DNA from 3 places in the Paenibacillus sp. B2(2019) genome. Region 1 is predicted to be linked to each of the others. Evidence: riboswitches for the same ligand, from Rfam matches in the RefSeq annotation. Region 1 holds a riboswitch; each other region holds the start of a gene.
What was found. A riboswitch is a leader RNA that binds a small molecule or an ion and turns the genes downstream of it on or off. The one in region 1 is predicted to bind cyclic di-GMP.
Positions count from the first base shown of each region.

Region 2: another riboswitch for cyclic di-GMP. It lies ahead of PAENI_RS19885 (glycosyl hydrolase); the one in region 1 lies ahead of PAENI_RS12695 (NPCBM/NEW2 domain-containing protein).
Region 3: another riboswitch for cyclic di-GMP. It lies ahead of PAENI_RS18335 (anti-repressor SinI family protein); the one in region 1 lies ahead of PAENI_RS12695 (NPCBM/NEW2 domain-containing protein).

Region 1 is NZ_VTZR01000013.1:433,584-444,352, reverse strand. Features, by position in the region: gene PAENI_RS12715 (leucine-rich repeat domain-containing protein) at 1-582, opposite strand, end outside; gene PAENI_RS12710 (Crp/Fnr family transcriptional regulator) at 718-1,401, shown strand; gene PAENI_RS12705 (EAL domain-containing protein) at 1,451-2,440, shown strand; gene PAENI_RS12700 (hypothetical protein) at 2,556-3,122, shown strand; cyclic di-GMP riboswitch class I at 3,280-3,366, shown strand; gene PAENI_RS12695 (NPCBM/NEW2 domain-containing protein) at 3,625-9,438, shown strand; gene PAENI_RS12690 (LemA family protein) at 9,654-9,935, shown strand; gene PAENI_RS12685 (response regulator) at 9,991-10,626, shown strand; gene PAENI_RS12680 (patatin-like phospholipase family protein) at 10,725-10,769, opposite strand, start outside.
Region 2 is NZ_VTZR01000021.1:156,190-166,958, forward strand. Features, by position in the region: gene PAENI_RS19865 (glycosyltransferase) at 1-984, shown strand, start outside; gene PAENI_RS19870 (UDP-glucose dehydrogenase family protein) at 989-2,329, shown strand; gene PAENI_RS19880 (sugar phosphate nucleotidyltransferase) at 3,026-4,399, shown strand; cyclic di-GMP riboswitch class I at 4,536-4,615, shown strand; gene PAENI_RS19885 (glycosyl hydrolase) at 4,628-6,178, shown strand; gene PAENI_RS19890 (glycosyl hydrolase) at 6,332-7,852, shown strand; gene PAENI_RS19895 (discoidin domain-containing protein) at 7,904-10,609, shown strand.
Region 3 is NZ_VTZR01000020.1:126,043-136,811, forward strand. Features, by position in the region: gene PAENI_RS18305 (PadR family transcriptional regulator) at 1-16, shown strand, start outside; gene PAENI_RS18310 (aldo/keto reductase) at 134-1,111, shown strand; gene PAENI_RS18315 (hypothetical protein) at 1,332-2,651, shown strand; gene sipW (signal peptidase I SipW) at 2,653-3,240, shown strand; gene PAENI_RS18325 (TasA family protein) at 3,331-3,936, shown strand; gene PAENI_RS18330 (helix-turn-helix domain-containing protein) at 4,106-4,435, shown strand; gene PAENI_RS18335 (anti-repressor SinI family protein) at 4,643-4,798, opposite strand; cyclic di-GMP riboswitch class I at 4,826-4,910, opposite strand; gene PAENI_RS18340 (2-oxoglutarate dehydrogenase E1 component) at 5,382-8,249, shown strand; gene odhB (2-oxoglutarate dehydrogenase complex dihydrolipoyllysine-residue succinyltransferase) at 8,304-9,578, shown strand; gene PAENI_RS18350 (hypothetical protein) at 9,852-10,769, opposite strand, start outside; gene PAENI_RS18355 (RNA polymerase sigma factor) at 10,769-10,769, opposite strand, start outside.

The sequences.
Region 1 (10,769 bases):
TCGATTATCACTCATATCGAGTATCCGCAGTTCTTCTAAAGCACCCAAATGCTCTGGCAATACGACCAGTTGATTACCGTAAAGATGAATCTCTCTTAACCCTTTTATTTGTGTGATCGAATCAGGTAGACGTTCTAGCTGATTATAATAAAGCCGCAATTCAATTAGACTGCTCATTTCGCCTATACGGGTAGGCAATTGCTTGAGATGATTATCTGTTACGTTCAGATACTTGAGTTTCTGGAGATTACAAAGCTGCTCCGGCAGCTGTTCGAACTGATTATTGCTTAGGTATAGAAAAGAATCTAACCCCTGTAGTTCGCCAATTTTCTCCGGCAACACCTTTAGTCGATTATGGCCTAAATCCAACATTCTTAGGTGAACTAAGCGACCGATGTTCTCGGATAACTGTTCGATTTCATTACCCGCATAATTAAGTACCTCTAATTCGTCATGAAGGAAGAGCTTGTCGGGGATTTCTTTAAGATGGTTGTTGTACATGCTCAGTTCTAGTAGAGGATTGCTCTCAAACACGACTTCTGGCGTTTCGGTAAGCCCTTTTCCGTCAAAATTATATCTCATCAATGGATCTCCTTTTTAATTCGTATTGGCATCGAGCCTATGTGACAACGTTACGATAGAATATAACAGGGTGATGATTTATTATCAGTATGTTGGCATACAAAACTATGGAATGTGTTAGAAAGGAATAATGAGATGGAAGCTTCTTTTTGGACTGGCATTCGCTTTTTTCAGGGTTTACCCTCGGAGAAGATCGAGGCGGTCTCAGGATTATTCACTTATAAGGCATATTCTAAGGGGACCCTGGTGTTTGCAGAATCAGATCCGGGGGATCATGCCTACATTATCTATTCGGGGATTATAAGGGTGTACGCTACCACGAAAGGGAAAGAGCATACCGTAGATCTTTTTGGGAAAGGCGATTTCTTTGGCGATCTGGAAGTGATCCATCCCTCCAATATAAGAGTGCTGTCTGCGGTGGCTATGAATGATACAGTATTATTTGAGATTAAACGTGAGCCTTTTGAGCAGATGCTTGCCGATTACCCGTTGATTAAGGAACAATTGATGCTGCTGCAAATGGACCGTTTATTTTTATCGAATCGGTTATTACATGAAATGAAATTTCATGATGCGAGAGCGCGTGCGATATTTACACTAAGAAGACTATACCAAAGATTCGGAGTAGAGGAGCAAGGCAAACAGAGGATTGATCTTCGATTGACCCATCAGCAGTTCGCGGATATGATCGGAACGTTAAGGGAGACGGCTACCCTTGTGCTTAAAGATCTGCAAGAGCAAAAGATTATTGATATTCAACATCAGCAGATCACCGTGTTAGACCCGACGTATTTACTAGAGTATACGGATTTCGATTGAGAAGAGCAGTTCCGGGATCTTTTTCAGAGAATTGATTATTAAAGGGGTTATGAATGTGGCATGTAATCATTGTGTAGTAAGAGAGTTGAATTTTGAAATCAAGGCTCATGGTGAGCTTAATCTAAGGATTTTACCTGAGGTTATTCATCACTTGAGTAGAAGTAATACGATACATAAGGTAGAAGAAAATGTGATTACGATTAAGGAGGCTGGGGTGCGGGATTTTCTAGATTTCTGTAATGACCATATGGAGTCGGAGCAGTTTGAATTCCGTATAGATGACCAAACATGGAGACCTCTATCCGAATTACCCACTGTACTTGATATGGAGTGGATTGATGAGGTTATAACTAAGGGCTTAGTTACTTGTCACTTCCAACCGATTGTGAACGTACGGGAAGAGATTTTTGCATACGAGCTCCTATCCAGATTTAAAAAAGAAGATGGGTCCCTTATCTATCCTAATGAGATTTTTGCGGCGGCACGGAATCGTGGGCGTTTATATGCTTTAGACCGGTTATGTAGAATGACTGCTGTAAAATATGCTGCACCCTTAAATAAAAAAACGTTTATTAATTTTATCCCAACGTCGATCTACGCGCCAGAGTTCTGCTTAAGATCAACCGTTGAACTGGCCAATCAATTAGGCGTCGATCCCTCTCTTTTTGTCTTTGAAGTTGTTGAGACGGAGAAAGTGGATGATCTCGCTCATTTGAAAGCTATTTTGACATATTACAAGGATCGGGGATTTGAATACGCTTTAGATGATGTTGGCGAGGGCTTCAGCACGATCGAGATGTTGTTGGAGCTTAAACCCCATTACATGAAACTGGATATGAAATATGTTCAGGGTGTGTCCAGCGATCTGAACAAACAGAAAATATCTAAACAATTTTTAGAAAAAGCTTTAGAAATCCAATCCGTTCCTTTAGCAGAAGGTGTGGAGTTTAGAGAGGACTTTGAATGGCTTAAGCAGAGTGGTTATCAGTTGTTTCAGGGATATTTATTTGGAAAGCCTGATCCTATTCCCAAACAGTGATCCTAATGAGTATAACTCCGTCTAGAGGATGAGATGAATTTCAGGTCAGAGTCTGAGTACAGCCAACCCCCGGGGTTGTATAATTAAGGTAATTGAGAAGGGGGACGGGATGGATATGAAATGGCATAAGTACATCACACGCTGGGCGGATTCTAGAGGGTTAGGTGGACGAGAAATTGATTATCAATGGCCGTCTCCATCATTTCCGGTGGTAAGTATTCGCAGCAATTTGGGTCGATACTCAGGTCAGGGGTATGGTCACGGAAGCAAGCCACAAGTGAAGACAGCTGTTGGATTAATTGCTATTGGAGATGTAGCTGTAGGCTTGATTTCCATAGGTGCGATAAGCGTAGGGGTTCTATCCGTGGGTGCAATATCACTAGGAATGTGGTTAGCCCTTGGAGCGATAGCAATTAGCTGGCTTGGCTTCGCAGTTGGGGCGATTGCCATTGCAGGAGTGGCTGTAGGAGCGATCGCGATAGCCGAAAAAGCGTTGGGAGCTGTTGCCATAGGTGATACGGCATTTGGGGCGGTAGCCATAGGACGAATTGCTGGGGGAGCAGTAGCTATTGGCCAATGGGCATATGGTCTAATCGCAGTTGGCGAGCATGGCTTCGGATTAATTCCCATCACGGGCGATGTGTGGAATTGGTTCCGGCGTTTGTTTGGTGCAGGGAGTTAAGTAGACCTCCAGTCCTAAAGTGTCCTCTCTCTTCCGGGATACTCGATAAAGAATATCTATCACGATAGAAAAAGTAATTGCAATTACCTATTCGGATTTCATACCAATTAATCATGCGATCAGATGTAGCGTTATGTTACTCTTTGTAATGTATTCGAAACTTCATAGGCAAACCTATGGAAATGTAGGGACGCAAAGCTATAGGGACTAAGGTTATCATAACTATTGTCAGCCAGCTGCCAAAGAGTGTATTACGCTTTTTGTTAAAATATAAGAAAGGTTAAGTTATACACCTATACTTAATGTCTTATATTTCTTGCCTAAACCCTTATCGTCCTTATAAAGACGCCGAAGGCGTTTATGCTTGTTAAAGTTTAATGAAAATTAAGTCTTAGTTTTTGTGCGACTTTATACGCAATCAAGCTACTCTTTTGGGGTAGTTTTTTTTGTGCCTATTTTTAGGCACGGAAGAGATTCATATTACATCTGGGGGGTAGAAAAGATGAAAAAAATGATTGCGATCGCTACATCGGCAGCCATGTTAGCTAGTTTTTCGAGTGAGGCAGGTTATGCTTTAGCAAGTGATGTAAGCAAGGTAAGTGTAGTGAACACTGTAGTACAAAGCAAGGCTGACCTATTAAGCAATGCTTCAGTTATTCCGTTTGATCTGTACGGCAAGGCTATCCTAGGCGCTTATAATGATGTTTTTAGAATGAATCCTGCGAATATTAAATCCATTACCAATAACGGTGGTAACTACTCAGGTTCACCTATAGCTAAGGCTATGGATGGCGATATGAGTACGCATTGGGAAACGGGCAAACCGAATAGTTCAACGTTTACGAATGAGGTTGTCTTTGTTTTCAATGAGTCCACTGAATTAAATAGAATCGTATATGCTGCAAGACAATCCAGTGCAAAGGGTAAGGGGTTTGCTCAGGAATTTGATATTTATGGTTCAACAACGGATGCAGGCGATTTTACGCTAGTATCCTCTGGAGAATATAAAGGCGGAGCAGGTGACGTAGTAGAGATTCAGTTTGCACCCACAGCCTTCAAGAGACTTAAATTTGTCTTCAAAAAAGCTAACCAAGATTGGGCGAGTGCGGCTGAGTTTTCTTTTTACAAAGAAGATACCGTATCCGCTAAAATGAAAAATTTATTTACAGATGATACCTTGAGTCAAGTTAGCGTAGCATTTAATACGGTGGAGAAATTAACGGCTTTAGAACAAGAAGTGCAGACACATCCACTGTACGCGCAGTTTCAAGCAGATATAGAGAATGCAAAAGTACTTCTGGAGAATCATCAAATAGAGGCAACAGCGGCTAAGGTTTCGAAGCTAAAAGGCTATGGTACAGCATACGAAAATGCCTATAGCGAAGCTTATAGAATGCCCAACTCAAACGTATCAAAAGTAACGGTGAACGGTGGGAGCTATCCAGGTACGAAACCGGAATACATGCTCGATGACCAGCCGAATACACACTGGGAAACGAACAAAAACAATGATGACAGCTTCACGAATGAAGTCGTGTTTGAATTAGCGCAAGCGAAAGTACTAGATAGATTGGCTTTTCTGGCTAGAGATAATCGTAAAGGCTTCCCAGAGGCTTTTGAAATTTATGCATCAGAAACAAGTAAGGGAGAAACCTTCCAGCTCGTATCTAGCGGAACCGCGACTAGTACGAATGACTTTCTGGAGTTTAAATTCGAACCTACGAAGTTTAAAAGATTGAAATTCAAGTTCACAAAGGCCAATATCAACAGACCTTTTGCGGCTGAATTTAGATTTTATACAGAGGATAAAGTAAGCGAAGCTGTAAATGGTATTTTCACAGATGGCACGATGAGTGCGGTTGTTCCTGCTTATAATAGCGTCGAAGCAATCAATGAATTAGAAGAAGCGGCAAAAGTACATCCGCTCTATCCAATCCTGAAAGATTCTTTGGATTTAGCTAAGAAGCTAGTGAATGGTGAAGTTCAAACCGAAGGCACCATCATTGAGGCGGAACAACGTGGAGATATGAAAAAGCATGCGCAGGAAAACCTGAGAATTGGTTTCGGTACGAACAACCAGCCTACAGGTCTCGTTGCAATGCCTGGAGATACAATCAACGTTTATGTGGACGCAGCTTCGAGCGATAAACTACCTTCTTTAGTCTTTTCTCAACAAGAGGCGGCTTGGAATGTTTGGGCTAGAGGTGTGCAATTGCGTCCAGGTAAGAACATTATAACCGTTCCTGAATTTGCTACGAATAGTTATTATGCACATGAAGTGACTAAAGGCGGTACAGTGTATATCGTCAATCCATATACAGCAGAGGAACAAGGTAAAGCACCTATGATCCGGTTCGAGGGGCTTACCAAGATCCCTATGATGACCAAGACTACAGATCCTGAACAATTTAAAGCCTTCTTAACCACCTATAAACAAAAATTAGATGAAGATAAGGCAGCGCATCCGAATGTTCAAGATCGCGAGCTCATCGATGTGGTGGAAATGGTCAGCGATCATGTTATTTTCACAGGAACTGCGACAGAAGCTTATAACAAGTTTATTACGCAAGGAAATGATCCGCTGGGTACCGTCACCGGCTATGATACTTGGATGAAGACGATCTTTGACTTCTATGGCTTGGATGGCAGTAGTGTGATTCATGATGCGAAGCTAATTCGTGAGAACATCCGATTGATGCAGCCTTATGGTGCGATGTATGCAGCGGGAGATCATACAGGGATACAAATTGGGACCGTAGGGACGATGTTAGGTGATTTTAACAAAGTCTATCCAGGCTGGGGATTGAATCATGAAATAGGGCATCGCTTGGCGATGGGTGAACGAGAATATGGTGAAGTAACCAATAATATGGTGTCTATGCTGATGTCAGTCTATGCGGACTCGATGGATACTCGTATTCCTTTTGAAAGTGATATTTATAAATATGTAATCGAAGAAAATAAAGTGGTTATGAATCAGCAGGGCTTATTTGCACAGCTCGGTGCCTATTGGCAGTTAGAATTGGCGCATCCGGGTTACTGGACAGAACTGACCAAGCTGTACCGCGAGCGGAAGGTCTCCCTTCCGAACGGCGACAATTCCAAGCAGCAGTATTTGGTGGAGTTCTCCTCTGAAGTGCTGGGGTTAGACTTAAGTAGCTATTTTGCCAGACATGGCTTCACTGTGAATCCTGAAACGAAAGAGAAGTTAGATAAATACCCAGCACCGAAAAAGCTCTGGTATTTAAACAATTCAGTGGTTCATTATGAGGGAACAGGAATAGCAGATAAGAGTGTTGCGATAAAGGTTAATATCACGCCTAACACTACTGCTAAATCGAACACATTAAGCTTCAGTATGGATAAGGATCTTAAGAAAGATTTCTTAGGTTATGAGGTGTATAGAGACGATAAGTTAGTAGGGTTTACAGGGACTGACCAGTTCGTGGACACGAATGTAGATAACAGCATCAATTATACGTACAAGATCGTTGGTTATGATAAGAAGCTGAGCCCACTGAAGCCGGTACAGGTTAAAGCCTTCAAGCCAGCGTTATCTGTTGAAGATCAAATCACGTTAAAGCTTAATCAAGCTTTTGATCCGATGAGCTATGTAAAAGCGACTAACTATCAAGGAAACGATATTACTGCTAATGTCACCCTGAAAGCAAATACCGTTAATGTAACGCAAAAAGGCGACTACGAAGTGGTATATGAAGTGAAGAACGAAGGGGTTACAGAAACCAAAACTACACTGGTTACGGTAACGAGTGACTATGCTTATCTTTCGGATCTTAATGCCAAGTCAGTCGTTGTTGGTTGGGGTGAATTAAAGAAAGACAAAGCCGTTTCTGGTGGAATCATCACCCTTGTTCGACAAGGGTTAGCTGCGACCTATACCAAGGGAATCGGTGTACATGCGAACTCTGAAGTTGTTTATGATATTGAGGGTAAAGGTTATGACTTCTTTGAAAGCTACATCGGGATCGATCAAGCGATGAAAGGAAAGCCATCCTCTGCAACCTTTGAAGTGTATGTGGATGGGGAGAAGAAATTCGGGAGCGATGTTTTCCGGTCAGGGACAGAGCATGAATTTGTCAAAATACCTGTGACAGGCGTGCGCGAAGTGAAGCTGGTTACCACAGATGCTACAGACGGCAATGCTTCAGATCATACGGTATGGGCGGATGCGAAGTTTACGAATACTTCAAGCAAGCCTACTATCACAGTGCCTGAAGAGACAACGTTTATTAAGCTGAACAGTGAATTTGATGTTTTGACCGATGTTACAGCCGTTGATAAGGAAGATGGTAACTTGATTGGAGCCGTTGAGGTAAGTCCGAATGGTTTCACTTCAAGCAAAACAGGCACTTACAACGTCGAACTGTCAGTTACAGACCGGGATGGGAATACAGCTGTGCAGACCAGAACAATCGTTGTGTATAGCGCTAGTAAATACTTGAGTGATACAGCTTGGCAGTCGGCGAGAACGGATTATAATGTTGTTCGTAAGGATAAGGCAAGTTCTAACAATCCGATTAAGCTACTCGTAAATGGCGTAACCAAAGAGTTCGCTAAGGGTTTAGGAACGCATGCTAACTCCGAGATCGTGTATAATCTGGCGGGTGCTAATTTCGAATATTTTGAAACATATGTAGGGGTTGACCGAAATATCCCAGAGCAAAATAATTCTAGTGTGATCTTCAAAATCTTCGCCGATGGGGTAGAAGTGTATAATAGCGGACTGATGAAATTTGGCACGGAAGCTAAATTAGCTCGGATCCCTGTGAAGGGTGTAAGTGAATTAAAGTTGGTACTAGATAATGCCGGCAACGGAAATGCTTCAGACCACGGTGATTTCGCTGATGCGAAGTTTATGATTCTAAACAGTACGCCGGAGCTTACCATAGCTAAATCTGTATCCACCAAAGTGGGGCAAGCCATAGCAGTAAGTGCGGACTATTCAGCAATGGATTCAGAAGATGGTGACTTGACGGCTCAAGTAAAGGTTACGGGTGAAGATCAAGTTAAATTCAACAGAGCTGGAAAGTATCCGATTACTTATACAGTAACGGATAGTGATGGAAATACGACCACGAAGACTAGAACCATTGCCGTTGTAGACATGACGGACTTTACGTATCTGACGGATTACGACTGGAATTCTACTCAGAACAGCTATACTGCGCCTTTGAAGGATAAATCTATTAGTGCCAATACGCTGAGATTAACCGATGAGAGCAATCAAGTAGTGTCCTATGAGAGAGGGATTGGAGCACACTCTAACTCGACGATTGTATACGATCTAAGCGATAAGAACGCGGACTACTTCACTTCCTATGTGGGTGTAGATCGACAAATGTATGGTACGGTCGGTTTGGTGAGCTTTGAAGTGTTTGTCGATGGAGAGAAGAAATTCGATAGTGGGGTTATGGGCTCCAGAGATCCGCAGAAGTTCATCGAATTGGATATTAACGGAGCTAAAGAGCTGAAATTAGTCGTTACAGACGGCGGAAATGGCAACGGATCTGACCATGCTACATGGGGAGGAACCAAACTACATTTTGCGAATGGAGATCACCTATTCACTGGAGATCTGGAGCAAGCCATTGCAGCGGCAAAAGCAATTTCTCTAGAAGGCTTCACGGCTGAGAGTATTGCGGTATTTACGGCAAGCCTTTCGAGTGCAGAAGCGGCTTTGACTAATCCTTCTGTCACACAAAGTGAAGTAGATGCAGCTGTAGTAGCATTACAACAAGCAACTGAAGGTCTGACTGAAATAGACCTTACGCAAGTCATTACCATTGCGGACAACTATTTAAGTGCTTCGATCAAGACTACGTTAGGCGTAACTGGAGAACTAACGCTAGGGGATATGTATAACCTTACAACGTTAACGAGCGAGACCGGAAGAGCTAGATCCTTGGAAGGTCTACAGTATGCTAAGAACCTAGAGACACTTGATATTACTGGAAATGAAATCACTGATTTCTCCCCACTACAAGGGTTAACTAAACTAACGAGCTTATTGGCTGACCCTCAAGTGGTAGAGGTGGGAGGATTAAAGGGACCTGTGGTTGAATGGACCAATCCGGTGAAAGGGCTCGATGGCAGTAAAGTGATCCCTAATTCAGCAGGGGTCAGAAACACTGGAACATCTAAAGAAATCATGTTTGATATGAATGAATGGGCAGCTAATCCTGATGTGTTCACTATAGACCTATCGAACGAGGAGAAGGGAACTTACATGCTGGGGTTAACTTACCAAGTCGCAGGTAATCTCGTGCAATTAATTTCTTTTATTGATAACAATTAAATCCTATAGGCAGAAGAAAACAGGCGAATTGTGGTGTATTCCACCATGATTCGCCTGTTTTTATATTGGGCTTACGTAATATGAGACTCGTATTATGTAAAAAAAATCCATTTTGTAATATGACAGAAGTGATGACAACGCTCACTATAACCAGACAAGTCTATTAATTATAATGAATCAGATGGTTCAACTCTTCCAGCCTACGAATGTTCAGCATGAGTAATCGTGTGAGAGAATCTTTTGCTAATGTTCAGGCAGACTATTATCCAGAGTTTAAGGCCAGCGATCCGTATATCAAATTGCAACAAAGGATTAATATTTTAGAGGAAAATCTATCTGCTAGTAGACGTATCTATAACGAAAATGTGACCAGCTATAATACGATGATAAGTACTTTTCCTAATCTTTTATTTGCAGGGGCTATTGGATTTAAGTCGGAATTCCTGCTCAAGATGGAAGGGGCCAAACGGGCAGACGTTAATTGGACGGTATCCTAAGTGGACTTGATATAGAGAATTAAGATTGTCATGAGATTTAGAGGGAGGCGTTTCTATGAAAATCGTTATTGTGGATGATCATCCTTTAGTTAGAAGAGGGCTGGCATCTGTCATTTCAATGCAGCCAGGTGTGCAATTTGCTGGTGAAGCTACGAATGGTCAAGAAGCATTTGATGTGATTGAAGCGACAAAGCCAGATATTGTTCTCATTGATCTTAAGCTTGTTGATGAATCGGGCTTGGATATCATTAAGACAGCACGTGCTCGCGGCATGGTTAGTAAGTTCATTCTGTTGACTTCCTCTGCGAGCAGAGAGGATTTTTTGAGGGCTGAAGAAGTACTAGTAGATGGATATGTCCTAAAAGAGGCACTGCCGGAGGAGTTACTCTTTGCTATCCAGTTGGTGCATAAAGGGAGAAAGTACTATGATCCTGGTCTAATGGAAGAAAAGATGCGTATTAGCGGCAGCAGTCCGGCGGATGAATTAACACCGAAAGAGAAGGAAGTACTGATTGAACTTGGACAAGGTGCTTGCAACAGAACGATTGCTACACGTCTATATATCAGTGAATTTACGGTGAAGAAGCATGTCAGCCAGATTTTAGCGAAGCTGCAGGTTAATGATCGGACACAGGCAGCATTGTACGCAAACGCGATAGGGCTAACGAAATATGAAATGTGTTATGAGTAGAAATATAACATTAGCATTAAATACAAGGAGGTGTACCAGTAGCAGTTCATAGCTCTTGGGACACCTCCTGAATTTTTCTTTTTTTGTATGCAATGTATTTAGGAAGCGGATATTTTTTGGCGGATTTGGGTAATCGCTTCTCT
Region 2 (10,769 bases), on a different contig from region 1:
AGCCGCCTTACTGACAATCTCAAAGATGCGGATATCCGTGCCTCCTGGCTGCAAAAGATTCCGGGGGTAAAGACCAATTTTAAAGGGGTGCTGCCACTTTATCCAATGGCCATCCGTGATTTGGACTTTCGCGGTTTCGATATCGTCCTGAGTTCCAGCAGTGCTTTTATGAAAAGTATTCAAGTTCCTAAACATACGTTTCATCTTTGTTACTGCCATACGCCTATGCGCTTCGCATGGGATTATGACACCTATATGGAACGTCAGTCGAATTCCGGGCTGTTCAAGAAAATGCTTAAGGTATACATGCAGCAGCTCAAAACGTGGGACCAGCGAACTTCCAAAAATGTGAATCAGTTCGTAGCCAATTCATCAGTAGTGAAGACGAGGATTCAGAATTATTATCACCGGGATGCAGATGTCATATTTCCACCGATTAATACAGCCCGGTTTACAAGCTCTTCAACCATTGGTGACTATTATTTAATTGTCTCCCGGCTTGTTTCCTACAAGCGGATTGATCTGGCAGTAGAGGCTTTTAACCGTAACGGACTTAAGCTTTATATCGTAGGGGATGGACCAGATCGCAAGCGTCTCGAAGGCATGGCTAAGGATAATGTATCGTTTCTGGGCCGGCTAGAAGATGAGCAAGTGACTGGAATGATGGCACAGTGTAGAGCGTTCATTTTTCCAGGAGAAGAGGACTTTGGAATTACACCGCTGGAAGCGAACGCTGCAGGAAGACCGGTAATTGCTTATCAAGCAGGTGGGGCACTAGATACTATTATTCCTTATGTAAATGGTGTGTTCTTTCAGCATCAAGAAGTGGAGGATCTACTTAAGGCTATTTATGAGGTAGAGTCCTACGCTTGGGATATCGATCAAATCATGGAGCATGCACGTAAATTCGATGAGCAGGCGTTTATGGTTAAGTTCAAGCAGTATGTTGAGCAGGCCTACGTCAATTTTCTAAAAGGAGGATGATTGTATGAAGCTGACAGTAATCGGTACTGGGTATGTGGGTCTTGTCTCTGGCGTGTGCTTTGCACTGGGCGGACATCATGTCATCTGTGTGGATAAGGACGAGGAAAAGATTAAGAAGCTGAAACAGATGGAATCGCCCATCTATGAGCCGGGAATCGAGGAACTGATTGAACTGAATCTTCGTGAGGAACGGTTATCTTTTTCTGCAGATCTTCAAGAGTCGGTGCGCCGTTCAGATATTATCATTCTTGCTGTAGGTACGCCATCATTGCCTAACGGTGAAGCTGACTTAACCTACATTGAGGGTGCAGCCGCTGAAATCGCTAAAGCGATGGAAGGGCACAAGATTATAATGACTAAATCTACAGTTCCCGTAGGGACAAATGAGAAAATCTCCAAAATGCTCTCTAAGTTTACCCATCATTCTTTTGATATCGTGTCTGCTCCCGAGTTTTTACGTGAAGGGTCAGCGATTCGCGATACCCTCCATCCCGACAGAATTGTCATTGGTCTTGATAATCCAGAGCTGGAACCAACCATGCGTGAGCTTCATAAGGGTTTCACAGAAAATGTATTTGTAACAGATATACGCAGTGCTGAAATGATCAAATATGCTTCGAATGCATTTTTGGCCACGAAGATTTCCTTTATTAATGAGATCGCCAATATTTGTGAAAAAGTGGGAGCTGATGTAACCGAGGTAGCACAAGGAATGGGTATGGACCAAAGAATCGGGTCATCCTTCCTGCAGGCTGGTATCGGTTATGGAGGCTCCTGTTTCCCGAAAGACACTAATGCGCTCATTCAAATTGCGGGTAACGTCGATTACGAATTCAAATTATTGAAATCTGTAGTCGAAGTGAACAAGGGACAACGGTTTATGATCATCTCCAAGCTCCATGAATCACTTGGCAGCCTGCGCGGTGCGACGATTGGGATATGGGGGCTTGCTTTCAAGCCTAATACTGATGATGTCCGCGAAGCTCCAGCCAGAGAGATTGTTGAGGCACTGGTGGCTGAAGGGGCAACAGTCAAACTATATGATCCAATTGCAGCTACAAATTTCAGGCAGCAATACGATCATCCGCAGCTTCGCTGGTGCAATCTGCCAGAGGAAGCGGCTGAGGGCAGCGACGCCGTATGCCTCCTGACTGATTGGAGCCTACTCAAGGAGATTGATCTGCATCAGTTGGCGAAAAGCATGCGTAATGGGGTATTGATCGATGGACGCAACGTGTATTCCAAGGAGCAAATCGAGGGTACCGGCCTCGTTTATCATTCTGTCGGCCGCCCGCAGATGGGTGGATTGAGTGGTTATTCTGCTAGTGTGGCTGGAGCGGTTTAATCTAAGTTATATGGATTGAACTTGTGATTTTTCTATTTAGGGATGAGACGTGACTCCATAGAATGTTTGGACTTCCGGCCGCTGTTGTCTGCAGATTTCCTGATTTTAACCGCTAATAGCGGTAGAAATCCGCAGACAAAGGCGGACGCTATCGCTCCTCCAGTTCCAAAATTCTCCTCCGCCACTTCGTTCCCTTATCTTAAGTTTCTAAGCAATTTATATAGTTAGTGTACTCTGATTGTTTATCGCAGTAGCAGTAGCACTTATAGTTGTCATCGTCTTTGTCTCCGTGGTGGCAACTAGCCTTGCTCTTGCCGTTGTTCTTGCAGTTGCTGCTGCTGCCTCCCCCGGAGCAGAAGCAAATCTTTAGAAAAACGTGCTTGCTTCCGGCTGGTACAGCCCGGTACGCACGGATCAAGTATTAAGAAGAAGTTGGTTAGGTAAAGAACGGAAAGGGAATTTGGAACTGTAGAAACGGAGTGTTCGCCTTTATCCTCGGATTTCTACCGCTGGCGGCGGTTCAAATCAGGAAATCTGAGGATAACAGCGATCGGAAGTCCAAAATCCCTTGGAGTGGTTCATACCTAATAAATTTTTTTAAAAATGCATCCGCTCGAACTAAGGCTAAGCGGAAGCTATACGTTTTGATAACAATTCAATTATGCTCATTTCCATATATTAAGGAGGGTTCATTCTATGAAAATGGTACTTCTATCAGGCGGTTCAGGTAAACGGTTATGGCCGTTGTCCAACGACTCACGTTCAAAGCAATTTCTAAAGGTACTTGAAAGCCCTCAAGGTGAACCAGAATCCATGGTACAACGTGTCTGGAGACAGCTGGAGGAAGCAGGGATGGCAGAATCATCTTATCTGGCCACCGGCCGCGGCCAAGTAGAAATGATACAAAGCCAACTGGGAAGTCATGTGCCGATTATCGTTGAACCGGAGCGTCGGGATACTTTTCCGGCTATCGCCTTAACAGCTACCTATCTTTATTCAGTGGCAGGTGTTTCTCCAGCGGAAACGGTAGCAATATTGCCTGTTGATCCTTATGTAGAAGCATCCTTTTTCGATACCATAGCTATGCTTGAGGGGACCATGCTGGAAAGTGGAGCAAATTTGGCACTAATGGGTGTTGTTCCTGAACATGCCTCAGAGAAATACGGATATATTATTCCTACCACCGAAGAGGCGGGGGGAAATGGTTTTATGAAGGTGAGTCACTTTCAAGAGAAACCAGAACGTATACAAGCAGAACAGCTCATCGAGCAAAATGCATTGTGGAATTGTGGAGTGTTTGCCTTCCGCTTAGGGTACTTGTTAGATATTTTGCAGCGTAAAGGGTTGCCTTTAGGATATGAAGAATTGCAGAAGCAGTATAAGCTATTGTCTTCCATCAGCTTTGATTATGAAGTGGTGGAGAAAGAAGAACATATTGTAGTACAGCCGTATGATGGATTCTGGAAGGATCTTGGAACGTGGAATACGCTGACAGAGGAAATGAGCAGCAAGCATGTAGGAAAAGGTTTTGTAACGGCGGATTCTGAGGGGACTTGCTTGATTAATGAGCTGGATATTCCGATCACGGTAATTGGTGCGAAGGATCTGATCATTGCGGCTAGCCCGGATGGGATTCTAGTTACCCATAAAGCTGAGAGCCCACGGATTAAAGAAGTGCTGAAGACCTTTGAACAAAGACCGATGTACGAGGAACGCCGCTGGGGCCATTACAAAGTTATTGATTATGTGAAATATGATGAAGGCAATGAAGTGCTGACCAAACGGATTTTTATATCCGAGGGGAATAATATCAGCTATCAATTACATCGCAAGCGTAGTGAAATTTGGACAATCGTCAGCGGCGAAGCAAGTATTGTGCTGAATGAGAAAAAACATAATGTGAAGGCTGGGGACGTGGTACGTATACCGGAAGGAACGAAGCACGCGATCCTTGCTTTGACGGATGTCGAGTTTATAGAGGTACAGACGGGTTCTGAATTAGTAGAAGAAGATAACATTCGTATTACTTTAGACTGGAATGATATAGAACTACAACAATTCATTTCATAGGTCTAACCTATCTATATAACCAATCCAAAATTTCTTGAAACAGGTAAATTGACTCAATTATCAAAAAAAGTCATAAAAACACTAAATATATCATTAATTGTCGTCGATACTTACGGTAAGAGAGATTATTTCTCTTAAATTGAAAAGGCAAACCTATCGAAAGGTAGGGACGCAAAGCTATAGGGCCTTCGAAAGAGTGGCAGCCTGGCTACCGAAAGGGAGATTATTTTGAAAGCTTACCGTACGTATCGATTATTTGGCGCATTTCTGTCACTCGTCTTGTTTCTGACTGCACTTCCGCTTACTGTTGGAATTTCGCCGTCTGTTGTCATAGCTGCTTCAAATTCTGGAACGCCAGTTACCCCAGGAGCCTCACCTGAAGCCGTAAAGCTGCTTAACTATTTTTACTCGATCTCAGGAAAAGGTATTATTGCTGGTCAACATGACTATTTAGAAAGTCCAGATGAAATTAACAATATGCTGAAGGGGACCAGCGGACAATATGCCGCTCTTCACGGTTATGAACTGGGCGCGATCAGCGGTCAGTCAGAAGGAACGATGGCCTGGCAGCGTCAAAATGTGGTGAACAGCGCCATCAACTGGAATAAAGCGGGCGGGATCGTAGCTATGACTTTTCATGCTAACCTGCCGGGCACCTCTTATGACTGGGATAATGTGAAAAAAACACTTAGTCAGAATGAGTTCGATAGTTACGTTACACCGGGTACCAAGCAATATAACAATCTGATCGCTGAACTTGATAAGGTGGCAGTCTCTTTAAAAAGCTTGCGCGATGCCAATGTTCCGGTGCTTTGGAGACCCTATCATGAAATGAACGGGAACTGGTTCTGGTGGGGGAAGAAAAATAACTTTTCTAAACTTTGGAATATTATGTATGACCGTTTTGTTAACGTTCATAAATTAAATAATTTGTTATGGGTATGGAGTCCAAATGCTCCCAATGTTTGGTCAGATCCTTATGCGCTAACTTATCCAGGTGCTGATAAAGTAGATATTCTGGCAGCAGATATATACGAAAATGATTACCAGCAAAAATACTATGACAGCTTGTTGAGTCTAGCCGCAGGCAAACCGATTGCGATCGGGGAGAATGGTGAAATGCCTAATCTGGAGAAGCTTCAGCAATCACAAAGTAAATGGACGTATATGATGAGCTGGGGAAAAATGCTTTACGAGAATAACAGTGCAGATACAATTAAAACATTTATGAATAGCAACTATACCCTGACCAGAGATAAATTAAATACTGGTCTGGCACCGACACCTAGCGCTGCACCAGCGCCGGCACCTCCCGAAGAAGAGGGTGAGGCAGCCATTCCTCTTGCGAAGGGGCTTTCAGGAGAATATTACAACAACATACAGCTATCGGGAGCAGCAGCTCTTACTAGAACTGATGCAATTATCGATTTCAATTGGCGGCAAGGATCGCCGGATGCCGCCCTCGGGGTTGATCGTTTCTCCATACGTTGGAGCGGTAAAATTAAGCCATTATATGATGAGCAATATACATTTTACACTACCTCAGATGATGGCATCCGTGTCTGGGTGAATGGGCAATCCGTGATTGATAGTTGGACTAAGCAAAGTGGTACTGAGCGTAAGGGGAATATAACGCTGAAGGCTGGTCAGCTATACGATATCAAGGTGGAGTATTACGAAAATGAAGGCGATGCGAGAGTCCGCTTGATGTGGGAAAGTGCTAGTCAAGCTAAAGAGACAGTTCCAGCAAGTGCACTTTATCTTCCGGATGTCTCCTGATTGATGAAAATTAAAGGTCGATCCTTAGTGGCTCTGCGTTATTGCAGAGCTACTAAGCTATAGTCCTCATTAGGTCAGAAGACGATTGTCCGATAACAGGTATGTTTATTTAGCACCTGTGGAGGCAGTACAGCTACCGAAAGGAGGATTTATTTGCGTAAATATTATAAGCAAAGCAGATTGTTGTTTACTATATTACCGGTGTTTATTATTTTTTCCTTGCTGCCTTGGGGAGAGGTTAAGAGTCTTCCGAAGGCTATGAGTGTTTCTTCCTCTCTTCCTCCGGCTATACCAAGCAATCCATCAGCTTCTGAAGAAGCCAAGCAACTGCTGAGTAATTTGGTGAATCTACGTGGCAAAGGAATCCTGTCTGGCCAGCATGATTATCTAGAAAGTCCAGATGAACTGGTTCATAAGCTGAAGAATACATCGGGACAAAATGCCGTTCTACATGGTTATGAATTGGGGGCAATTAATAATCAACCCGAAGGGACGATCGCAGAACAGCGACAAGCTGTTATAGACAGTGCAATGGAGTGGTATCAAGAGGGTGGCATTGTAGCCATGACATTCCATCAGAGTTTGCCGGGGACTTCTCCGGAATGGTCCAATGTAAACAGAAATCTCAGTCAAGAGAAGTTTAATGCTTATGTTACGCCTGGGACGGCTCAGTATAAGAGTCTAATCTCTGATCTAGACGAGATCGCTGGCTATTTGGGACAGCTGCGTGATGCCGGAGTTCCAGTCTTATGGCGACCTTACCATGAAATGAATGGCGGTTGGTTTTGGTGGGGGAAAAAGGACAATTTTTCAGCGCTTTGGAATATTGTCTATGATCGTTTTGTAAACACACACAAGCTGAATAATCTACTGTGGGTGTGGAATCCGAATGCGCCGAATGAATGGGCAGATCCTTATGCTGCATATTATCCCGGTGCGGATAAACTCGATGTTCTGGCTGCGGATATCTACAATAACGATTATAAGCAGTCCTACTATGAGGATCTGCTCGCACTGGCCGAAGGTAAACCTATCGGAATCGGGGAGAGCGGACAGCTGCCGAACCCGGATGTATTAACTGAGAAACAAAATAAATGGGTCTATATGATGACCTGGGGAAAATTACTGACAGAAAATAATACGCTACAGTCAATTAAAAGCTTTATGAATGACTCGTTTATAGTATCGAGAGAGGATTACGTTCTCACAACAGGAGGCCCTTCGATAGCACCGGTAATCCCGGTAACTCCAACGGGTTTAACTGGAGAATACTATAACAATACTGATTTAGAGGGAGAAGCGGTACTTATCCGCGATGATCGTAAGATTGATTTTAATTGGCATGGCGGGTCACCTGCACAGGAGATAGATGAAGATCATTTTTCTGTTCGCTGGAAAGGGAAGCTCAAACCCAAATTCAGTGAAAAATATACGATTTCGGCATCCTCTGATGATGGAGTCCGTGTCTGGATTGACGGAAAGCTGATCATCGATAATTGGAAAAATCAAAGTGCAACCCTTCATAAAGGAAGTATCCCGCTCACAGCCGGAACACTTTATGATATCCAAATTGAATATTATGAGAATGAAGGAGATGCTAATCTTCGCTTGCTGTGGGAGAGTTCCAGCCAGAAGCAGCAGGTGATTCCACAAGGGGCATTGTTCCTTCCTTAATCTAATGAAATGATAGGGTTAGACATTCCGGAAGAAAGAGAGGACCTATGGATGGGAATAACGAGGAGAATATCTAATAGAAAAAATAGGATAACTGCAAACAAACCATTACTGTTATTACTGAAATTCACCGCATTAACCGTCTTGTTTCTGTTGTCTGTCTCTGTTTTCGGAACGAATAAGACGAACGATTATAAGGTAGGTGCCAATATACCAAGATTAGCTACAGGAAGTGATGTTGCAGCAGAAATACCGGATGGTACTGTTCTCTGGAATCTGGGACAACATGATGGCTCAGCAGCTGAGTTCGCTGCGAGTGGCACTTCTGGCAGTAAGAAGGTATTTAATGTTCCTTCTTCAGCGCTCAAATCATCGGCTCTTCAGAGCTTGCCTGCAGGCTTGAATGGAAAGACCCAGCCGGAATTAACGATCACCTATCAGCTAAATAAGATCCCGGAGAATGGGGTCTTATTTAGCGTAGGAATTCTGGATGCTTATAAATCCGTGCCGCAAATGAGTGTGTTTTCCAATCATCAATTGTCAGGGATCATTCAAATTGCGGGCGTATCGGGCACAGAAAGTGAATATAGCTTTCAAAAATCCTATGAATTATACATTCCCAAGGAGCAATTGAAGCTGGGAACGAACGAATTGAAGCTGCAAACGGTTCGCTGTTTATATTGTAGTGACAAAGAAGACGAATATTCCTGGTGGACTTGGGATAATCTCCGTTTAGAATCTCTTAACGCTCCAATTTCCGAGCCTATTCATGGCAGCTATACACTGACCGGAACAGTAGTGAATAATAAGCAGTTTTACTTTGATGAAGGTGCGGTTACGCACTTGCCTTATGTTATCAAATGGCTAGGGATGGCTTATAGCGGCAATGTGATGCGTACCAGCTGTGCCAGTGATGTCGGGAGATCCTGCTCAGATATGCTGGAATATTACAAGGTATTGCAGGATTACAACATGCAGGCGGTTGCTCTGTATTTGCATACTGGTGATATTAAGCTTAAGGCAGATGGATCGTTGCCTGCTGATGCGGAGAAAAAGCTGACAGATTATTTTGAACAATATAGCCCTTATTTTCAATATTATGAGGTAGATAATGAGCCAGGGTTATTCAATCGTTCTAAGGCAGTTAACTTGGCGATTGCGGACTGGTTGAATAAAAAGGGTAAGCAAATCGCGCCCCATTTACAAACTGTTGCTCCGGGCTGGGCGTATTGGCCGAGCTACAGTGAAGATTCCTGTGGTAATCAGAAGGGAACCGGGAAGGAATGTGGAGATCCGGATGGCTGGGAACGTGATCCAGACCAACGTATGGAGCTGGAGAAGGTTACGGATTTGACCAATGGACATTCCTACGGCGACTCTTATATTTTTAGTAATGGAGGAAGCTTTACTGAGAATTTGAAGACCTTCACTGGCGCAGACAATGGACTCGGCAAAAAAATGCTGACCACTGAATTTGGTACCTCGGACAGTCATGTGGATGCCTATCAATACGGGGCAACGGAGCGGACAGCGGCTGTATTCGACCGGATCATGCGTGCACATATTGGTTATGCGGATATGTTTGTGCAGCATGCTGCTTTTTTTAAGGATTTCAGTTTATTTAAATACGGGTTTAATTTAGAAGAGCATGATCCGGCAACCACAGAGATTTACTATACAAAAGAGAACGAGGATTCACGTGTCAGCATTATGAGAAGGCTCAGTCTTGCTTATGCTACGCATGGAGCTCCATTAACTTACCAAGTTGCAAACAAAGATGTGTTAGCCGACAAGCTGGTTTATGTTCGGGCCGTGGATACTTCTACATTGAAGCCTCTTGCGGGAAGTGGAGCGACCTCAAATAAGGTGCTGGTTAATTTCGTTAACTTTGAGTCTACTCCACAAACTGTGAGTGTAAATGTGACTATGCCGAAAAACGGGGTGTATGAAGGGGAACGTTTTGGAAACGGGGATACCTATGAAAAAGCAAGAAGTTATGTAACAGGGAAAAAGGCTACTCCCACGTTAACCTTTACGGAGACACTTGCTCCAGGAGAGGCTGTGCAGTATATTTTGCAGCCTTCCTCTGAAGTAAAGCCGTCGGCCCCTAAAGGATTCAAAGCCGCAGCAACAAAAGGTTTAGCTGTAAAATTAAATTGGTTGGAGGCCCCAGGAGCAAGCTATGAGCTGCTTCGCGCTGAAGGTAGCGGCGGGGATATGAAGGTGGTAGCCACCGATGTGAAGCTTACAGAATATACGGATCATAATTTACGTGAAGGGACGTTATATACCTACGCGGTAAGGGTATCCAGCTCTAATTTACTGTCCGATAAAGTTCAGATTACAGCCACCGGACTGGTTCCTCTGGATCGTACTAAATGGAAGGTATCCTCAAATGTGAATACGGCAGCATCAGCTCCGAGTCTGGCTATCGATGGGGATCGGCGCACGCGCTGGGATACGGGGAAACATCAGGCTTCCGGAGAGTATTTTCAGATTGATCTGGGTGAAGCACATGAAATTGAAAGAATAGATTTGGACAGCGCGCTTTCACCTTTTGATTATCCAAGAGACTATGTAGTTTATATTTCTGACGATGCTCAAAACTGGAACAAACTCACGTCTGGAAAAGGTACGAAAGAGCTTACTAAGATATCCTTTTCTAAAGTAAAGACGAGGTATATCAAAATTGTACAGACCGGATCCGGCGGGAATTATTGGTCCATTCAAGAGCTGCAGGTGTATTCCAGAGAATAAGGGTATCATTTGAATTTATATAATCATTTATAGCGCATACTAAATAACCTGCAAAATACACCAAGTAGCTCACGGCAGAGACACCATGCGGAATTAGGAGCATCGTACAATAAACGGAAGCCGTCCTTAAAAGGACGGCTTCCGTTTATTCTTATTTTTT
Region 3 (10,769 bases), on a different contig from region 1:
ACTCAATACAGAGTAGAGGCCTTAGGACCTCTACTCTTTTTTTCTTTTCCAGAGACAATAAATACCATACTGTAATCTACAGCGTGTACAATATGTACGTGTACGCAATCATTTTTTCCTAGGAGGAATCACATTGTTGAGAACGCTGCCTTTAAACAAGCGTGGTATACCTGCCAGCCGTATTGCTCTAGGTTGTATGGGATTTGGTGGGGGCTGGGATCATGAACCGATTACCGCCGAGAATGTTAAGCAAGGACATGCAGCCGTGGACGCTGCACTATCAATTGGAATCAATATGTTTGATCATGCAGATATTTATACCCGTGGCAAAGCCGAGAAGGTATTCGGTCAGATCTTTAAAGAACGCCCAGGGCTCCGCGAAGAAATCATTATTCAATCGAAGTGCGGTATTAAGCTAATGGAGCCTGGAGACAGCTCTAATGTGTTTGATTTCTCAAGCCAGCATATTCTAAGCAGTGTAGATGGAATATTGTCGCGACTAGGAACGGAATATATTGATATTCTGCTTCTCCATCGGCCTGACCCCTTAATGGATCCGGAGGAAGTAGCTTCTGCTTTGCATCAATTAAAGGCAACAGGTAAAGTTCGTCATTTCGGCGTCTCCAATATGAGCGCAGCGCAGATCAAAATGCTGCAAGCCTATTGCGAGGAACCTTTTATCGTAAACCAGCTACACATGAGCCTAGCCAAGCTCAGCTGGGTCGATGCTGGAATCAGTGTAAACCGTGAACCTTGGAAGGATATTACCTTTCCCGAAGGAACCCTTGAACATTGTCGAATGGAGAACATTCAGCTTCAAGCTTGGGGCCCACTCGCACAAGGCTTATTTAGCGGACGTTCATTAGAGGATCAACCAGAGAATATCGTCCAGACAGCTGCCATGGTTAAACAACTTGCAGATGAAAAAGGAACAACACCCGAAGCCATAGTGCTATCCTGGCTAATGACACATCCGGCAGCTATTCAGCCTGTGATTGGGACTGTGAATCCGCAGCGCATCGCTGCCTGCGCCGATGCAGACAAGCTGGAGCTTACTCGTAAAGAATGGTATGACCTATATGTTAGTTCACGTGGTACTCGTCTTCCCTAACTGAGCCCATAATTAAACTCGCAAGAATTCTTAATAGCCTAATCGTGCCTCTCGCATGATTAGGCTATTTTTAATACATTCCCCTCCTATGTATCGTTCTTTATTGCGAATAAAAATAGATATCAAGCGATAAACAGAGATAAATAGAGATAAATTAACATTTTTGTTCTTTATAGAGCACAAACGAGACTTATTGACAGTTTTCTTTTCAATTTATTCCATGTATTATTCATTACAGAAGTTGTTCTTAATAAAGAACAATAATAACGAACTAAAGAAACTCAAGACATTGAGGGGAGGTATTCCTCTGAGACCCAGATCAGCAAAAAGAAGACCTAAACGAAAGAAACAAATCGGATTACGTGTTCTGCAATCAGGAATGGCTGTCTCCGTCTTGTTTCTGACTACCTCGCAGCAAGTGGGTAGTACCTATGGTGGTTTTGGAGCTACTACGCAAACCACTAGCACAATTAGCTTTTGCGAAGTATTTCCAAACTCGATCAAGGGGCTTCTAACAGAACTCAAAGATCATATCGAAAGAGCTACTGCTTTAAAAGGATCGCTGCAAAGCTATACCCCTTCAGGCAGTCTCTCAGACGTTTCGGGAATAGAAGGCATGACGCTGGATGAGCTTGATGTCGCAGCGCAAGAGATTTCCACACAAATCTCCGCGCTTCAATCTCAAATCGATGGCGTGAATGAGCAAATGGCCACCAACAGCCAAATTTGGAACGAAATCAATGGAGAGCTGAACGCAGCAGCAGCCGTCCTATTCCAGATTGGAGGATATATGACCTCTCTAGATTCAAACTGTCTAGAAATCAAGGATGAACAATTCTTCAGAGAGCTGCAAAGCAGCCTGAATCAAAGCGGTGTAATCTCTGAATCCCTGAATGCTTCCTTAAAGGGAGTCATCCAATATCTAAACTCCATACACGACATCGGGCTTCCATTTGCTTCGGTAGTGACCAGTGATGTATATGGACAACCCGAGTTACGCAACGAGGCGTTTCAGCAGCCGTTACCTTTCCTGATTCCTTTTAGTCAGCCGGCCGGCAATATCTCTAGCGAACTTACCTCCACTTATGAAAATCTCAATACTGAAATGAATGGTCTTAAAGAATCGGCTACTTCAGGAATCAGCAATCTTCAGAGTCAGCTCCAATTGATCAGTCAAACCCGTGAACAACAGTTGGAAGCACTTGAGAAAGCCCGACTAGAGGCGCTGGAACAAACGAAGAAAGAAGAAGAACGTTTGGCACTGGAGAAAAAAGAAAAGCAAGAAGCTGAGGAGAAAGCAAAAACGGAAGTGACTCCACCGAAAGGTGAAGCTACTCCAGAGAACATAAATAAAGAACAGCCTGAAGCCCCAGCCACTAACCCGGTCGTTCCGGAAATTGGTGAAGAGCTAACGATTCCAAAAGATGTACCACAGCAAGCGGTTCCTCAGGAGGCGCCAAAAGCGGAAGATACAACCACTTCCCCACCGGCAGCAACACCAGCTCCTACGGCCCCTCAACAAGACAAAGGTGGAGAATAATATGCGGATTAAAAAAATGATCAACAATACATTATCGAGCATCATGCTTGTGATATTCATTCTGCTGGTGGTAGCCGTAGTTTTATCAAAGGCCTCCGGCGGTGAACCTGCCTTCTTCGGATACCAGATCAAATCGGTACTCTCAGGTTCGATGGAACCAGGGATTCAAACCGGATCGATTGTCGCTTTAAAACCCGGAGGAGATATGAATCGCTTCAAAAAAGGCGATGTTATCACCTTTAGAAATGAAGAAAACCTGCTCATTACTCACCGTGTTGTAGAAGCAACAATGAACAACGCTACTGGTGAAGCCATGTATCGCACGAAAGGCGATAACAATGATGCGCCTGATATGAACCCTACCAGTTCCACGAATGTTGTAGCTGAGTATACCGGGGTCACCGTACCTTACGTAGGTTACGCTATGAATTTCGCAGTTTCCAAAGCTGGAAGTGTCATGCTCATGATCGTACCAGGCTTGATGCTTCTGCTCTATGCTCTGTATTCGTCATGGAAGGCTGTAGCTGCACTCGAAAAGAAAAATGCGGCTATACTGCCCGCCTCTCCACCCCCAACTGAAATACAGTAATTCGTTGATTGTCCGCTTCCGCTTACGAACCGGAAGTTACAATATATAACTTTTATAAAAAACCACAAAAACCGAGGAGGAATTTTAATTATGGGTATCAAAAAAACATTGGGTCTTGGCGTAGCATCAGCAGCACTGGGTTTATCATTGATTGGTGGAGGAACCTTCGCTTACTTTAGTGACACTGCACAAAGCACTGCTACATTTGCTGCAGGTACACTCGATTTGAACTCCGACCCTTCAGTTATCGTAAATATTCCAAACCTAAAACCAGGTGATACTGTAACCAAATCCTTCAAATTGAAAAACGATGGTTCGCTCGATATCGGATCTATTATTCTGAACACTTCCACTCAAATTACGGATGCTAAAGGTGATAACTACCTGGATTTAGCCCAATTCATTAAGGTCAAATTCCTTAGAAATAACGATAAAGGAACCGTCGTTTCTCCAGAAGATGTAGTCTATCAAACTACGCTGGCTGATTTAAAATCTCAACATCCGGATCTCGTAAAAAATACTGGTTGGGATCAACTCTTCACCGAAGCATCTGGTATTAAAGCCGGCACCAATGACAGCTTCTCCGTCCAATTCGAATTTGTGGAAAATAACCAAGATCAAAATATTTTCCAAGGCGATAGCATAACCCTGACATGGGATTTCGTAGCTAAACAAGGTGCTAAAAAAGATTACTAAGATTAATAGAATAATTTAATATAATACTCGAAGAGCAGCAGATCCTGATTCCGGAAAGCGGATAAGTAGATGCTGCTCTTCTCTTTACAATAAACTTTGTCGAATTTATTGATATTTGTTATACTAATAACAAAAATTACGGAGGGGCGTCAGCATAGTGCCACAAAATATGGGCCAACGTATCCAGCGTCTCCGCCTAGAAAAGGGATTGTCCCTATCTGAGCTTGCGGACAGAGCGGATGTTGCTAAGTCGTATCTTAGCAATGTGGAGAGAAACATCCAATCCAATCCTTCAATCCAGTTTATCGAAAAGATCGCCGATGCGCTTCAGGTATCCATCCACGCTTTGCTCTATGGAGAACCTAATGATGCTGAGGAGTCACCTTTAGATTCGGAATGGTTCCGATTGGTGCAGGAAGCTATGGCCTCAGGCATAAGCAAACGCGAATTCAAAGAGTTTCTGGACTACCAGAAATGGCGCCTTGATCAGAAGGATTAATATTCCACCTGACCTGATAAGATCCTCTTCTACTCATACTATTAAACATAAGCGCCTTCGCCCTCCTAACATGGACCGCGAAGGCGTTTGAATTTTAGGAGAATCAATTATCATATGCGTTGTGAAACTTATATTTTGCTTTACACCGAAAAAGGGCACAGCGAGTTATCGCTGTGCCCTTTTTCAAAATATAACGCACTAAATGTATTACTGCACGGCTTGCACAGTCTTCTCATGAAAGAATCGACGAATTTCATCTGCCTTTATGCCAGCCTTCTTAGCTGCTAATAATAAATGTACCCACTCAACGTCTAGATCAATGACCTGCTGTTCTCTGTTGCTTCCCTGGTTGGACTTGTCCAAAAAATCTCCTCCTAAGATTTTACGTCCCCAGGCAATCCGGCTGTCATAGTATTTCTACCTTAGACCCGCGACTTTGTGCCCCTGCCTTTCGGCAGGTTTACCTTTTACTGGACCCTTTACACGAAAGGATCTACTTTGAAATATATGAAAATCGCTAACTGCAATAACATTATACTATACTAAAGTGGAAAAGTGTGTCGATTTCTGATTAGTTTTTCCATTAAAAAACAAAAAATAGAAGCGATTTTGTGCGATATCTTGTCCTATTAACACGATACTCGTCCCATTCATAAAATTAATTAAGCCAATATAATGATACTTCCTTCCCTATTAGTTAAAAATAAGGATATTAGAATCATTTTAGTGGGCCTTAGGAATGGGTAATGAGAAGAAACAGCGTTCTTTTCATTAGAACAAGCTAACCCATACCATTTTGCGAACGTATTGGACGAAAGAATGAATTGATTACACGTGTGGAAAGTAGCACAATAAGATGAGAAATGAAACCGCAATCATCACAGCTCCAGTAAGCGTTGACACAAAATGTCACGTATGGAGTTCATCCGTTAAGGAGGATGTATTCATGGCAGCCAAAGAGCCCTATAACGAATCCATTTGGAGTAAGTATTACGGACCCAATTTAGGCTACATTCAAGAAAGATATGAACAGTTTGTGAAAGATCCTTCCACCGTAGAGAATAATTATCGCGAGCTTTTTACAAATTCGGGTCCCCCACCCCTAACACCGGATAGCGAACCGGCTCCACAGCCTCGCATTTCGGGAGACACCGAATGGCTTAGAAAGGCAGTAAGAGCTTCCAAGCTAATCGCTAATATTCGTATATATGGCCATATGGCCGCTGATATTGATCCGCTTGAGCGCGATCACAATCCCATGGCTAAATATCTTGAACTCGAAACCTATGAGCTGACTCGTGAGGATCTGCTCGCACTACCTGCCACGCTCATTTGGGAGAATGCGCCGAATGATGTGCATACCGGATGGGATGCAGTTCAGCGTATGCGTCAGGCTTACACCAAGACAATCGCCTATGAATTCGGGCATGTGCATGAAGAACAAGAACTGAAATGGTTGAACAGACAGGCAGAATCCACAAGCTCACCAGCGCCTTTAAATAATGCAGAACGTAAAGAGCTGCTAAACCGCCTGATCCAAGTAGAGCAATTCGAAACCTTCCTTCACAAAACCTTTGTGGGTCAGAAGCGTTTCAGCTTGGAAGGCAATGACGCTCTCGTACCGATGCTGGATGAAATCGTACGCGCTGCTGCGCATGACGGCGCAGAGCATATTCTGATGGGCATGGCGCATCGTGGTCGCCTCAACGTTCTTGCACATATTTTGGGCAAACCTTATGACATTATATTTTCAGAGTTTCATCATTCTCCGAACAAGGAGCTTTTCCCTTCCGAAGGCTCTACAGGCATTAACTATGGCTGGACGGGTGATGTGAAATACCATCTGGGTGCAGATCGCGCTGTCCGTGAAGGAGAAACCGTACGCACAAGAATAACACTAGCGAATAACCCAAGTCACTTGGAATTCGTCAATCCTGTCGTGGAAGGCTTTACTCGTGCTGCTCAAGAAGATCGGAGCACAGCCGGATTGCCGAAGATTGATACCAGTAAAGCTATGGCGGTACTGATGCATGGCGATGCTGCTTTTCCAGGTGAAGGGATTGTTGCAGAAACACTAAATATTGGCAAACTTCAAGGTTATCAGAATGGCGGGACGATCCATATCATTGTTAATAACCGGATCGGCTTTACGACAGAAAGCGAAGACTCCCGTTCAACGCATTATGCGAGTGACATCGCCAAAGGATATGAAATTCCAATTATCCATGTCAATGCTGATGATCCTGAGGCCTGTATATCAGCAGTTCGTTTAGCTAGTGCATATCGCAATCAATTCAAAAAGGATTTCGTTATTGATCTCATCGGCTATCGTCGTCATGGACATAACGAAATGGATGATCCTGAAACTACACAACCTATCGTGTACGGTAAGGTACGCAATCATCCAACCGTTTACAAGGTGTATGCGGAGCGGCTACAGCGTGAAAAAATTCTTACAGCTGAAGATGTACAAAAGATGCACGTTGAAACAGAAGGCGTATTGCAACGTGCGTACGATAGTATGAAGGAAGGCAATCACAAGAAAAAAGAACCAAAGGCCTTCATTCCTCTTCATACAGATCGCTCAGCGGCAGGCACTACAGCCGTACCGATCTCCAGTCTGCAAGAGATTAATCGTGAGCTACTGAGCGTACCTGATGGATTCCAAGTCTATCCGAAACTGGAGCGAATTCTGCAGCGTCGCAAGGACGCGCTGAATGAGGGTGAAAAGGTCGACTGGGCACTCGCTGAGTCCCTCGCCTTCGCAACCATCCTGAAGGATGGAACGCCAATTCGACTTAGCGGTCAGGATGCACAGCGCGGCACCTTCGCACACCGCCATCTGGTGCTGCACGACAGCAAGACAGGAGAATTATTCTCTCCGCTTCATCAGCTAAGTAATTCTCGCGCTTCCTTTGGCGTATATAACAGTCCGCTATCTGAAGCTTCTGTGCTAGGCTTTGAGTATGGTTATAATGTGTTCGCACCAGAAACCTTCGTCATCTGGGAAGCACAATATGGCGACTTCGCCAATGCAGGTCAGGTTATATTTGATCAGTTCATTGCCGCTGGACGTGCGAAATGGACGCAGCGCAGCAATCTCGTCGTCATGTTACCGCATGGCTACGAGGGACAGGGACCCGAGCATTCCAGTGGTAGATTGGAACGCTTCCTACAGTTATCCGCGGAAGAGAACTGGACCGTTGCTAACTTGACCACTGCTTCTCAATATTTCCATGTCTTGCGACGCCAAGCTGCTTTATGTGGACAGGAAGACGCTAAACCACTGGTGATTATGACGCCGAAGAGTCTCATTCGTAATCCGCGCAGCACATCTGCCGGAACTGAGCTCGCCTCCGGACAATTCCAGCCTGTGTTAGCAGAGCCCCTACTAGGTCAGAAGCCAGGTGAGGTCAAACGTCTAGTAGTCTGCAGCGGTAAAGTAGCTATCGACATCCAAACAGAGCTAGAAGCTGCTTCAGACAAAGATTGGTCATGGCTACATGTACTGCGCCTTGAGCAACTCTATCCGTTCCCAGAACATGAACTGAGTGCTCACTTAAGCTCCTTCACATCCCTTCAAGAAATTGTCTGGGTGCAAGAAGAGCCGAAGAATATGGGCGGATGGAGTTATACCGAACCTCGGTTACGGGCCATCGCACCGCAAAACACTAGCGTGAGATATATCGGACGTCCTGAACGTTCCAGTCCTGCGAGTGGTTATGCAGATGTTCATAGCTTTGAACAGCGTAGAATTGTTTCAGAGGCCCTAAAAGCAAATTCACAAGTACAAACAGCTGTACCGTCCTCTTAAGAGGACGGTATCACAATAGCGTAAACCATTATATGTTTGGGGAGGTAACGGCCTGTGTCAGAAATCTTAGTACCCGATCTGGGAGAATCTATATCCGAAGGAACCATCTACAAATGGCTGGTTAAAGAAGGCGACACGGTAGGTCAAGGTGATGTGCTTGCTGAGTTAGAGACGGATAAAGTCAATTTGGAAATTAGTGCGGAGGTGGAGGGTGTCATCTCCTCCATCCTACGTCAAGCGGGCGAGAACGTAGCCGTTGGCGAAGCCATCGGCATCATCGGAGCCGCTAGCGGCAATACGCCGCAGGCCGCTGAGAGCAAAGCGCCTGTAGCGGCACCGGCAAGCGGCAGCGCAGCAGCCGCACCTGTAGCAGCGCCCGAAGTCGCTGTAGCGGGTGGCGAAAGCCCCGCTGCATTGGCATCTCCGGGCGCACGCAAGCTGGCACGGGAGCGCGGCATCGACCTCGGCGATGTTAGCGCCCGTGATCCTATCGGCCGGATTGGTCAGGCCGATGTGTCGGGTCATGGTGCAGCAGCGCTACAGGCCGCTGCACCGGTTGCTCCGGCGGCACAAGCCAAGCCGGAGCCAGCGAAGCCGACAGTGAGCAAAGCCGTGCCGGAGGATGGCAAGAACGTGGAGCGCAAGCGCATGTCGCGCAGACGGCTCACGATTGCCAGCCGCTTGGTAGAAGCGCAGCAGACCGCAGCCATGCTGACCACCTTCAACGAGGTGGACATGACAGCGATCCTCGACATCCGCAAGCGCCGCAAGGATGCTTTTAAAGAGAAGCATGAAGTAGGACTAGGCTTCATGTCCTTCTTCACCAAAGCCGTGATCGGTGCACTGAAGACCTACCCTCTGCTGAACGCAGAAATTGACGGTGAAGATCTGGTCGTTAAGAAATTCTACGATATCGGTATTGCCGTTGCAGCTAAGGAAGGTCTGGTGGTTCCGGTTGTCCGTGACGCAGATCGCCTCAGTTTCCCGGAAATCGAACGTCAGATTGGCGAACTCGCTTCCAAGGCACGCGCTAATACACTTAGTCTCTCCGAGCTTCAAGGCGGTACGTTCACTATCACCAACGGCGGTGTATTCGGTTCCCTATTATCCACCCCGATTCTGAATACCCCTCAAGTAGGTATTCTAGGGATGCATAAGATTCAATTGCGTCCAATTGCACTGGATGAAGAAAGAACCGTTAACCGTCCAATGATGTATATCGCCCTTTCCTACGATCACCGGATCGTTGACGGCTCTGAAGCGGTTAGCTTCCTCGTCAAAGTGAAGGAATTGCTGGAAGATCCAGAAGCACTGCTGCTGGAAGGCTAACCCTGATCGATCTTCCGACTTAAGAATATAAAGAAGGTATCCCTAAAGCTTCGCATTAGGGATACCTTCTTTTGTATCTGAATCAACTCTCCCATATCCTCTTCCTTAATTGCATTCTCTACAACTAAAATCCGTAAAAACGTTTATTTCCACTAATCTAACCAGCAATAGCTGTATTAAATACAACTACAGGGCTTATATAAACGTATTAGTTAACTTTAATTGTACAAAGTACAACTAACTTAGCGCATGCAACTACAAAACTACAAGAATCTACTTCAGCAGCTCACCAGCCACCTGCAGAAATTGCTCCTTACTCAAAACCTTATCTCCGTAGCTGCTGAGTGTATAATACGCATCCTGCTTCTCGTTATACCAATTCAGATAATCGTAGCTGACCTCTTCCTTCACTACTTTGTTATAGATCACTTCTGTGCCTGCCACCATAATCTTATCCGCTTGATTCTCAGGTTCTTGCTCCACAAACATTTTGCCACCATGCATGATCGATGCAGAGATACCTATATAAGCGTTATCCTTGGAATAAGTAGCGCTTATCCATCCGGGCTCCGACCACGGTATAACCATCATGAATAACTTACCGCTCCCCTTCTCTTTATTGGCTTGGACAGTAAGATCTTGTAACGTCTCCTGATATAGAGAACTGTTCTTCTCCGCATCCGTAGTCGGATGATTAGGGTTTATAACCCCATATTCAAAAGCATACCCTGCTGCCAATGCAGGAAGCGTCGGCGCCCCTGTCCGTTTGATTTCCTTCAAAAAATCAGAATATGCGCCTATCCGCTGCTCTTTATACTTAAAAGACAATTCTGTTGCACCTGCATTATTGTTCACAAGATAGGCGATCAATTCTCCCGGTTTAGCGAAAGCATCTACTTTCTGTGCATACTTATCATAGGAGGCTACTCCTGCAGATTCATTCGGCGCAACATGCTGAACCTTTACTACGCCTTCACTATTGCGGATCTGTATATATTCCGATGCAGCATACGCTGTCACTGAGATCATCAGGAACAAAGCTAACATACTGGCAACTGCCGTTGTTTTATTCATCGTCTTCAGCGAGAGCGAGAACGATCGCTTTCGATCTGATATGCCACGGATATGTCCCATAACCTTCTCTTCTACATCGATCTCACCCAGAAGTTCATTCCCGGCTGAGGCATAAAT